Regions from separate parts of the Streptomyces sp. NPDC097617 genome, predicted to be linked through region 2. Evidence: riboswitches for the same ligand, from Rfam matches in the RefSeq annotation. Region 2 holds a riboswitch; the other holds the start of a gene.
The links. Region 2 has a riboswitch for thiamine pyrophosphate ahead of thiC (phosphomethylpyrimidine synthase ThiC). Riboswitches for the same ligand answer to the same signal wherever they lie in the genome.

Region 1 (5,045 bases), on a different contig from region 2:
GGACCTGCGTGCGGCCATAGGGGTCGGCGTGGGCCTCGGCGCGGTGATCTTCGCCTCGCTGCTGATCGTCAAGGCCGTCTTCGTCGGCGTCATCGTCGTCGCGGTCGTCGTCGGTCTGTGGGAGCTCACCTCCCGGCTGCAGGAGCAGAAGGGCATCAAGGCACCGCTGGTCCCGCTCGCGGTCGGCGGCGCCGCCATGGTCATCGCCGGATACGTCCGGGGGGCCGAGGGCGCCTGGGTCGCCATGGCCCTGACCGTGCTGGCCGTCCTCGTGTGGCGGATGACCGAACCGCCCGAGGACTACCTCAAGGACGTCACGGCCGGCGCCTTCGCCGCGTTCTACGTGCCCTTCCTGGCCACGTTCGTCGCGATGCTGCTCACCGCCGACGACGGCTCCCAGCGCGTGATCACCTTCCTGCTGCTGACCGTGGTCAGCGACACTGGGGCCTACGCGGTCGGCTGGCGCTTCGGCAAGACCAAGCTCGCGCCGCGCATCAGCCCCGGCAAGACCCGCGAGGGGCTCTTCGGCGCGGTGGCCTTCGCGATGGCGGCCGGCGCGCTGTGCATGGAGTTCCTGATCGACGGCGGCTCCTGGTGGCAGGGCCTGCTGCTCGGTCTCGCGGTCGCGGTCAGCGCCACCCTGGGCGACCTGGGCGAGTCGATGATCAAGCGGGATCTCGGCATCAAGGACATGGGCACCCTGCTGCCGGGACACGGCGGGATCATGGACCGGCTGGACTCCCTGCTTCCCACGGCCCCCGTGGTGTGGCTGCTGCTGGCGGCCTTCGTGGGTACCGGCTGACCCGTCCGGGTTATCCTGGAAAGCGCGCCACTCATAAGTGGTGCGCTTTCCCGTTTTTACGGGATGGACCCGTGAGCTCTCCGGGCACCGGGCGTGCCATCACGTCGACTCCGCTTGTGTGCGGAGATCGCCCGCCCAGGGTTCGTCAGATTTGAGGAGTACCACTCATGGCCCCCCGTCCTGTTCCGGGTGAGCTTACTTTCGTCGCCCCTCGCGGGGCCAAGAAGCCGCCCCGGCACCTCGCCGACATGACCCCGGCCGAGCGCCGCGAGGCGGTCGCCGCGATCGGCGAGAAGCCGTTCCGGGCCAAGCAGCTCTCCCAGCACTACTTCGCGCGGTACGCGCACGACCCGGCCGAGTGGACCGACATCCCGGCGGGCTCGCGGGAGAAGCTCCAGCAGGAGCTGCTGCCGGACCTGATGAACGTCATCCGGCACATCTCGTGCGACGAGGACACGACCCGCAAGACCCTGTGGAAGCTGCACGACGGCACGCTCGTCGAGTCCGTACTGATGCGCTACCCCGACCGGGTCACCATGTGCATCTCCTCGCAGGCCGGCTGCGGCATGAACTGCCCGTTCTGCGCCACCGGCCAGGCGGGCCTGGACCGCAACCTCTCCACCGCCGAGATCGTGCACCAGATCGTCGACGGCATGCGCGCGCTGCGCGACGGCGAGGTCCCCGGCGGCCCGGCGCGCCTGTCGAACATCGTCTTCATGGGCATGGGCGAGCCGCTGGCCAACTACAACCGCGTGGTCGGCGCCATCCGCCGGCTTACGGACCCGGAGCCCGACGGCCTGGGTCTGTCGCAGCGCGGTATCACCGTCTCCACCGTCGGTCTGGTTCCGGCCATGCTGCGCTTCGCCGACGAGGGCTTCAAGTGCCGCCTGGCCGTCTCGCTGCACGCGCCCGACGACGAGCTGCGCGACACCCTCGTGCCCGTCAATACGCGCTGGAACGTCCGCGAGGTGCTGGGCGCCGCGTGGGAGTACGCCGAGAAGTCCGGCCGCCGGATCTCGATCGAGTACGCCCTGATCCGCGACATCAACGACCAGGCCTGGCGCGGTGACCTCCTGGGCAAGCTGCTCAAGGGCAAGCGTGTGCACGTCAACCTGATCCCGCTGAACCCGACGCCGGGCTCCAAGTGGACCGCCTCGCGGCCCGAGGACGAGAAGGCCTTCGTGGAGGCCATCGCCCGCCACGGCGTGCCCGTGACGGTACGGGACACCCGGGGCCAGGAGATCGACGGCGCGTGCGGCCAGCTGGCTGCCTCGGAGCGGTAGATTCCGCCTGTTCGACGTAATTCGGCCACGGGGTACCCTGTGGCCGAACCAATTTCATATTCCGACAGGGGAGCGCCACAGCGCTGAGAGTGCGGTATCCGTCATCCGCAGACCCTCTGAACCTCGCCCCGGTCATTCGGGGTAGGAAGTTCGGTCACCACTCTTGCTGTTGCGCCCTGCCCGGCGTCCGCTCCCGCGGAGCGCCGGGCAGGGCCGCGTCTTCTCCTGGACATCCCAGGAGGAATTCACCAATGAGCACCACCAAGAAGATCGCGGGCGCCGCGCTCGCGGCCGCGCTCGGCGTCACCACGCTCAGTGCCTGCGGCGGCGGCGACGCCAAGGACAAGCCCGCCGGCGCGAGCGAGGCCCCGAAGTCCAAGACCGTCACGCTCGTCTCCCACGACTCCTTCAACGTGACCGACACGGTCCTCAAGGAGTTCGAGCAGCAGAGCGGCTACACGGTCAAGGTCCTGAAGTCCGGCGACGCGGGCACCGCGCTGAACCAGGAGATCCTCACCAAGGGCTCCCCCCGCGGCGACGTGTTCTTCGGGGTGGACAACACCCTCCTCTCGCGCGCCCTCGACAACGGCATCTTCACGCCGTACGAGGCCAAGGGCCTGGCCGGGGTGAAGCCCGAGTTCGTGCTCGACAAGGAGCACCGGGTCACCCCGATCGACTCCGGCGACATCTGCGTCAACTACGACAAGGCCTACTTCGCCGAGAAGAAGCTCGCCCCGCCGCAGACGCTGGACGACCTGATCAAGCCGGAGTACAAGAACCTGCTGGTCACCGAGAACGCCGCGACCTCCTCGCCCGGCCTCGGCTTCCTGCTCGCCTCCGTCGGCAAGTACGGCGACGAGGGCTGGAAGGACTACTGGAGCAAGCTGAAGGCCAACGGCGTCGAGGTCGTCGACGGCTGGGAGCAGGCCTACAACGAGCGCTTCTCCGGCTCCGCGGGCGGCAAGAAGGCCAAGGGCGACCGCCCGCTGGTCGTCTCCTACGCCTCCAGCCCGCCGGTCGAGGTCCTGTACGGCGAGCCGCAGCCGGCCGAGGCCCCCACGGGCGTCGCCACCGGCACCTGCTTCCGGCAGATCGAGTTCGCGGGCCTGCTCAAGGGCGCCAAGAACGAGGAGGGCGGCAAGGCCCTCGTGGACTTCCTGGTCAGCAAGAAGTTTCAGGAGGACATGCCGCTCCAGATGTTCGTGAACCCCGTGACGAAGGACGCCGTCCTGCCGGAGCTGTTCACCAAGCACGGCGTGGTCGTCGAGAAGCCGGAGAACGTGGCTCCGGAGACCATCGCCAAGAACCGTGAGCAGTGGGTCAAGGCATGGACCTCGCTCGTCGTGAAGTAGGCGGTACCAAGGAGCCGGGCGCGGCGCCGGGGGGCGCCGCGCCGGGCTCCGGCCCCCGCGAGGGGGTGCGGGCGACCGCCGTGCGGCTCGCCCTGATGGCCGTCCCCCTCGCCTTCTTCGGGCTGTTCTTCGCCTACCCCGTCGCCGCGATCGTCGGGCGGGGCCTCAAGACAGACGAGGGGTGGCAGTTCGGCCGGTTCGCGGAGGTGCTGAGCCGCCCCGACATCGCCGACGTCCTGTGGTTCACCACCTGGCAGGCGTTCGCCTCCACCGTGCTCACCCTCGTGATCGCCCTGCCGGGCGCGTACGTCTTCGCCCGCTTCGAGTTCCCCGGCAAGCAACTGCTGCGGGCCGTGGTGACTGTTCCCTTCGTGCTGCCGACCGTGGTGGTCGGCACCGCCTTCCTCGCGCTGCTCGGGCGGGGCGGACTGACGGACGAACTCGTGGGCGTCCGGCTCGATACGACCGTCTGGGCGATCCTGCTCGCGCACGTCTTCTTCAACTACGCCGTCGTCGTCCGCACGGTGGGCGGGCTGTGGGCCCAGCTGGATCCGCGCCAGGAGGAGGCCGCCCGGGTACTGGGCGCCGGACGGTTCGCCGCGTGGCGGCGGGTGACGCTGCCCGCGCTGGTCCCGGCGGTGGCCGCCGCCTCGCTGATGGTCTTCCTGTTCACCTTCAGCTCCTTCGGCGTCGTACTCATCCTGGGCGGGCCCGCGTACTCCACCCTGGAGGTGGAGGTCTACCGGCAGACCGCGCAGCTCCTGGACCTGCCGACGGCCGCCGTGCTGACGATGGTGCAGTTCGCCGCGATCGGCGGGATCCTCGCCGTGCACGCCTGGACCGTGCGCAAGCGCGAGACCGCACTGCGGCTGGTGGACCCGGGCCGCACCACGCACCGGCCGCGCGGCGGGGCCCAGCGCACGCTGCTGGGCGGGGTGCTGCTGACCATCGCGCTGCTGATCGTGCTGCCTCTGGGCGTGCTGGTCGAACGGTCCTTCGACACCCCCGGCGGCTACGGCCTCGGCTTCTACCGGGCGCTTCAGGACGCGGGCGCCGGTGGCGGGACCTTCCTGGTGGCGCCCGTCGAGGCGATCTGGAACTCCCTGCAGTACGCGCTCGCCGCCACCGCGATCGCCCTGTTCGTCGGGGGACTCGCGGCCGCGGCACTGACCCGGCGCGGTGGCCGCTTCGTACGGGGCTTCGACGCGATGCTCATGCTCCCGCTCGGGGTGTCCGCCGTGACGGTGGGCTTCGGCTTCCTGATCACCCTGGACGAGCCGCCGCTGGATCTGCGGACCTCGTGGATCCTGGTGCCGCTGGCCCAGGCCCTGGTGGGCGTGCCCTTCGTCGTACGGACCATGCTGCCCGTGCTGCGCGCGGTGGACGGGCGGTTGCGGGAGGCCGCCGCGGTGCTCGGCGCCTCGCCCTGGCGCGCCTGGCGGGAGGTGGACCTCCCGCTGGTGCGGCGCGCGCTGCTGATCGCGGCCGGGTTCGCCTTCGCGGTGTCGCTGGGCGAGTTCGGCGCGACCGTGTTCATCGCCCGGGCGGACCGGCCGACGCTCCCGGTGGCCGTGGCACGGCTGCTGGGCCGGGCCGGTGAGCTGAACT
Region 2 (5,045 bases):
GGCCGACTTCCGCGAGACCGCTCATGCGCACGCCATCGGGCAGTGCCTGCTCGGGCAGCTCGACGAGAAGACCCGCAAGGACTACTACGACCGCCATCCGGTCGAGGCCATCACCCCTTATACGGTCCGGGATCTGCGGTCCCTGGAAAACCGGATCGGGGCCCTCGGGCGAATGCAGCCGGTGATCGAACGTCAGGAATATGCCCTCGGCATCATCTGCGCTGCCATCCCCATTACGGCCGGCGATGCGGCCGCGACGATGGCTATTTCTCTACCCCTTCATCAAGAAGAGCGATTGCTCTATGTAGTCGATCGGCTACGGAGTGAAGTAGGCGCGCTGTTGAGTACCCTCTCGTTCTCTATCAGTATCTGAAAACTCACTCCTTGTGATCTGCTACCGGTTACACCACTCTTGTCAAGTGGGTCCTGGGGGATCATTCCTGGCCACTTCAACTACAGCGGGGTAGTCAATGCGCGAGTCGGTACAGGCAGAGGTCATGATGAGCTTCCTCGTTTCCGAGGAGCTCTCGTTCCGGATTCCGGTGGAACTCCGGTACGACGCACGCGACCCCTACGCAGTCCGCCTGACCTTCCACCTTCCCGGAGACGCGCCCGTGACCTGGGCGTTCGGTCGGGAACTTCTCCTCGACGGCATCAACAAGCCATGCGGTGACGGCGATGTGCACATCGCCCCCACCCACCCCGAAGATCTGTCCGACGTCCACATCCGGCTCCAGGTCGGCGGCGACCGGGCCCTGTTCCGGGCCAGCGCGGCGCCGCTCGTCGCGTTCCTCGACCGCACCGACCGGATCGTCCCGCTCGGACAGGAGCGCAATCTGGGCGACTTCGAGGAGAACCTCGACGAAGCCCTCGTCAAGATCCTCGCCGAGTCGCAGCAGAACGAGCAGAACGCCGGCTGACCTGCCCACCTATCGCATACGCACCGTTCAGCGCTTGCGCCGCCGGCCCCGGCCGCGGACCGGCCCCGCGGTCGGGACGCCGGTCGGGACGCCGGTCGGGACGCCGGTCGGGACGCTGGCCGGGGATCCCGGTCGGTCGGCAGAAACCACCAGCGCGGCCAGCGCCGTTGTCACGGGGACCGAGGCCACCAGACCGATCGAGCCCACGAGGGTCCGTACGATCTCCTCCGCCACCAGCTCGCTGTTGGCCACGGACCCCATGCTGCTGTTGGCGATCGAGAACAGCAGGAGCAGGGGCAGCGCGGCACCGGCGTAGGCCAGCACCAGGGTGTTGACCACCGAGGCGATGTGGTCGCGGCCGATCCGGATGGCCGCCCGGTAGAGGGCGCGCGGCCCCATCGACGGGTCCGCCTGCCGCAGTTCCCACACCGCCGAGGTCTGGGTGACCGTCACGTCGTCGAGCACGCCCAGCGATCCGATGATCACGCCTGCGAGCAGCAGACCGCTCATGTCGATGTCCGGGTACAGCCCGTGGATCAGCCCGGTGTTGTCATCGGTGTTGCCGCTGAGGAACGCCCAGTCGATGAACCCCGAGCCCAGCAGCCCGATGAGCAGTAGCGAGACGAGCGTGCCGAGGACGGCCACGGAGGTGCGGGCGGTCAGTCCGTGGCACATGTAGAGCGCGATCAGCATGATGGCGCTGGCCCCGATCACCGCCACGACCAGCGGGTTCGAACCCTGCAGGATGGCCGGGAGGATGAAGAGGGTCAGTACGCCGAAGCTGACCACCAGCGCGATCAGCGCGAACAGTCCCCGCATCCGCCCGACCACGACGACCGCGACCGCGAAGATGCCGGCCAGCAGGGCCATCGGGAGTTTGCGGTTCACGTCGATCACCGAGTACTGGAGGTCGCGCGGGGCGTCCGGGGCGTACGCCACCACGACCTCCTGGCCGTCCTCCAACTGCCGTGGCGCGCCCGGCTGGACGATCTCCACGAAGGTGCGGCCCTTCTCCGGGCCGCTGGCGACCTCGACGGTGGCCTTCTTGCACTCACCGGTCTGCTCGGCCTGCGCCTGGCGGCCCCCGGGGGTGGAGGGAGCCGCGGTCGTCGGTACCTGGGCGGCGTTCACGGACTTGCAGTCGACCTGTTCGAGCGAGGTCACCACGCCCTGCTGGGTCTGCCGGTCGAAGCCCACCCCGCTGCGCTCGTGGGCGGGGGCACCGCCCGGCCAGAGCACCGCCATGCCGATGAACACGGCGGCCGCGAAGGGGATCAGTACGGCGGCGATGACCTTGCGCAGGTGCTTCGAGACGGGGGCCGCCGGGCCGTGGCTGTGGCTGTGACCGTGGGAGTGGCCCGAGGAGTTCCCGCCGGAATGACCGCCCCCGGGTCCGCCCGTGTGCCCTCCGGAATGACCGTCGGAGAGTCGCTCGGACTGCGCCGGCGAGGGCAGGTCGACATGTAGGTCGGCATGCCCGTCGGACTGCCCTGGAGAATGCCCGGCGGAGTGCCCTGGGCTCCCGTGTTCGTGGCCGTTGTGGCCATGGGTCGCTGTGGGCTCGGTGGGGGGCTGCGGCGAGGGCGTCACCAGCAGATCATCGCAAGAGATGAGGGGGCCCACTGTTCAGCACGCCATGGATGACGCTAGCGTGGGGGCACCTTTGCACAACGCGGGAGCTCGGAGCACCGGGCTGAGAGGACGCTGATCACCGTACGAGCATCACGGATGCGTACGGGAAGAGGCTGCGTCGACCGCCGAACCTGTTACCGGGTAATGCCGGCGTAGGGAGATCAGGTCTCATGACCATTCAGGACGCACGCACGCCTGCCGTCAGCCAGGACGCCGACGGCCGGACCGAGCGCCAGCCCGGCTGGCACAAGGGATACCTGGCGGGCTCCCGGCCCGACCTTCGGGTGCCGGTCCGCCAGGTCCACCTCACCAACGGCAAGGACGTGACGCTCTACGACACGTCCGGCCCGTACACCGACCCGCAGATCGAGACCGACGTCCGCCGCGGCCTCGCGCCGCTGCGCGAGAACTGGATCATCGGCCGCGGTGACACCGAGGAGTACGCGGGCCGTCCCGCGCGCCCCGAGGACGACGGCATCAAGCACACCTCGCCCCGCGGCGGCCTCAAGAACCTCGACGCGGTCTTCCCGGGCCGCCCCCGGCAGCCCCGCCGCGGCCGGGGCGGCGCCGCCGTCACGCAGCTCGCGTACGCCCGCCGCGGTGAGATCACCCCGGAGATGGAGTACGTCGCGATCCGCGAGAACGTCTCCCCCGAGGTCGTCCGCGAGGAGATCGCCGCAGGTCGCGCCGTGGTTCCGGCGAATGTGAACCACCCCGAGATCGAGCCGATGATCATCGGCAAGCGCTTCCTGGTGAAGGTCAACGCCAACATCGGGAACTCCGCGGTCACCTCCTCCATCGAGGAGGAGGTCGACAAGATGACCTGGGCCACCAAGTGGGGCGCCGACACGGTCATGGACCTCTCGACCGGCCGCAACATTCACACCACCCGCGAGTGGGTGCTGCGCAACTCCCCCGTCCCGATCGGCACCGTGCCGCTCTACCAGGCGCTGGAGAAGGTCGACGGCCGCGCTGAGGAACTGACCTGGGAGATCTACAAGGACACGGTCATCGAGCAGGCCGAGCAGGGCGTCGACTACATGACGGTCCACGCCGGCGTGCTGCTCCCGTACGTGCCGCTGACCGCCCGCCGCAAGACGGGCATCGTCTCGCGCGGTGGCTCGATCATGGCCGCGTGGTGCCTCGCGCACCACAAGGAGAACTTCCTCTACACGAACTTCGAGGAGCTCTGCGAGATCCTCGCGACGTACGACGTCACGTACTCCCTCGGCGACGGCCTGCGCCCCGGCTCGATCGCGGACGCCAACGACGCGGCCCAGTTCGCCGAGCTGAAGACGCTGGGCGAGCTGAACACGATCGCCAAGCGCCACAACGTCCAGACGATGATCGAGGGCCCGGGCCACGTCCCGATGCACAAGATCAAGGAGAACATCGACCTCCAGCAGGAGATCTGCGAGGAGGCGCCGTTCTACACGCTCGGCCCGCTGACCACGGACGTCGCGCCCGCGTACGACCACATCACCTCGGGCATCGGCGCCGCGATGATCGCCTGGTGGGGCACCGCGATGCTCTGCTACGTCACGCCCAAGGAGCACCTGGGCCTGCCCAACCGCGACGACGTGAAGACCGGCGTCATCACGTACAAGATCGCGGCGCACGCGGCGGACCTGGCCAAGGGCCACCCGGGCGCCCAGGAGTGGGACGACGCACTGTCGGACGCGCGGTTCGAGTTCCGCTGGGAGGACCAGTTCAACCTGGCCCTCGACCCGGACACGGCCCGCGAGTTCCACGACGAGACCCTCCCGGCCGAGCCGGCCAAGACCGCGCACTTCTGCTCCATGTGCGGTCCCAAGTTCTGCTCGATGAAGATCTCGCAGGACATCCGCCGCGAGCACGGTGGTGACCTGAAGGCCGACGAGATCCAGGCGGGCATGGCGGAGAAGTCCGCCGAGTTCGCGGCCTCGGGCAGCCGCGTCTACCTGCCGCTCGCCGACTGACCGCGGCAACGGCACAGGACGGACCCGCGACCCATGGGGGGAGCCGCGGGTCCGTCCCGTGCGCCGCGCACAGCCGGCGCACCGTAGCGATCGTGTGCGGGCCCGGGCCCGGGCCCGGGCCTGGGCCTGGTCGGGGCTCGGCCCGTACGCCTGACGCTCGTACCTGGTGCTATTTCGGGTCGTGTTCCGGGCCGCCGAAGTCCGGGCTCGTGAAGTCCGGCGGGCTGTAGCCGGGCCGGGGGGTCTCCGACGGTGAGCCGGGGCTCGTGAAGTCGGGCCGGCTGTACCCCAGGTTGGGGATCCGGCCCGCCGCCGGGGTGCGGGGGGTGGGAAAGCCCGGCCCCGCACTCGGATCGGCCAGCGCGTCCCGCAGGAACGGCACGATGCCGCGCTCCAGCAGGGCGTGCCGCCAGGCCTCGCGGGCCCGCGCGACCTCGTCGGGTATCGCCTCGGTCTCGTTCGCGACCACCTCGGTCGCGCTGTTGCGTACCGCCGTCACCAGCAGCCCGATCACGGCGAAGAGCAGGGCGGCCGC

Region 1: linked by a shared signal. The riboswitch ahead of ACIQZO_RS27725 (thiamine ABC transporter substrate binding subunit) and the one ahead of thiC (phosphomethylpyrimidine synthase ThiC) in region 2 are both predicted to bind thiamine pyrophosphate.

Annotation. Positions count from the first base shown of each region.
Region 1 covers NZ_JBIWCL010000020.1:89,971-95,015, reverse strand. Annotated here, with positions in the region: gene ACIQZO_RS27735 (phosphatidate cytidylyltransferase) at 1-802, shown strand, start outside; gene rlmN (23S rRNA (adenine(2503)-C(2))-methyltransferase RlmN) at 970-2,085, shown strand; TPP riboswitch at 2,142-2,251, shown strand; gene ACIQZO_RS27725 (thiamine ABC transporter substrate binding subunit) at 2,337-3,437, shown strand; gene ACIQZO_RS27720 (ABC transporter permease) at 3,533-5,045, shown strand, end outside.
Region 2 covers NZ_JBIWCL010000039.1:1,078-6,122, forward strand. Annotated here, with positions in the region: gene ACIQZO_RS37770 (IclR family transcriptional regulator) at 1-373, shown strand, start outside; gene ACIQZO_RS37775 (SsgA family sporulation/cell division regulator) at 471-920, shown strand; gene ACIQZO_RS37780 (YibE/F family protein) at 948-2,513, opposite strand; TPP riboswitch at 2,583-2,728, shown strand; gene thiC (phosphomethylpyrimidine synthase ThiC) at 2,723-4,510, shown strand; gene ACIQZO_RS37790 (hypothetical protein) at 4,680-5,045, opposite strand, start outside.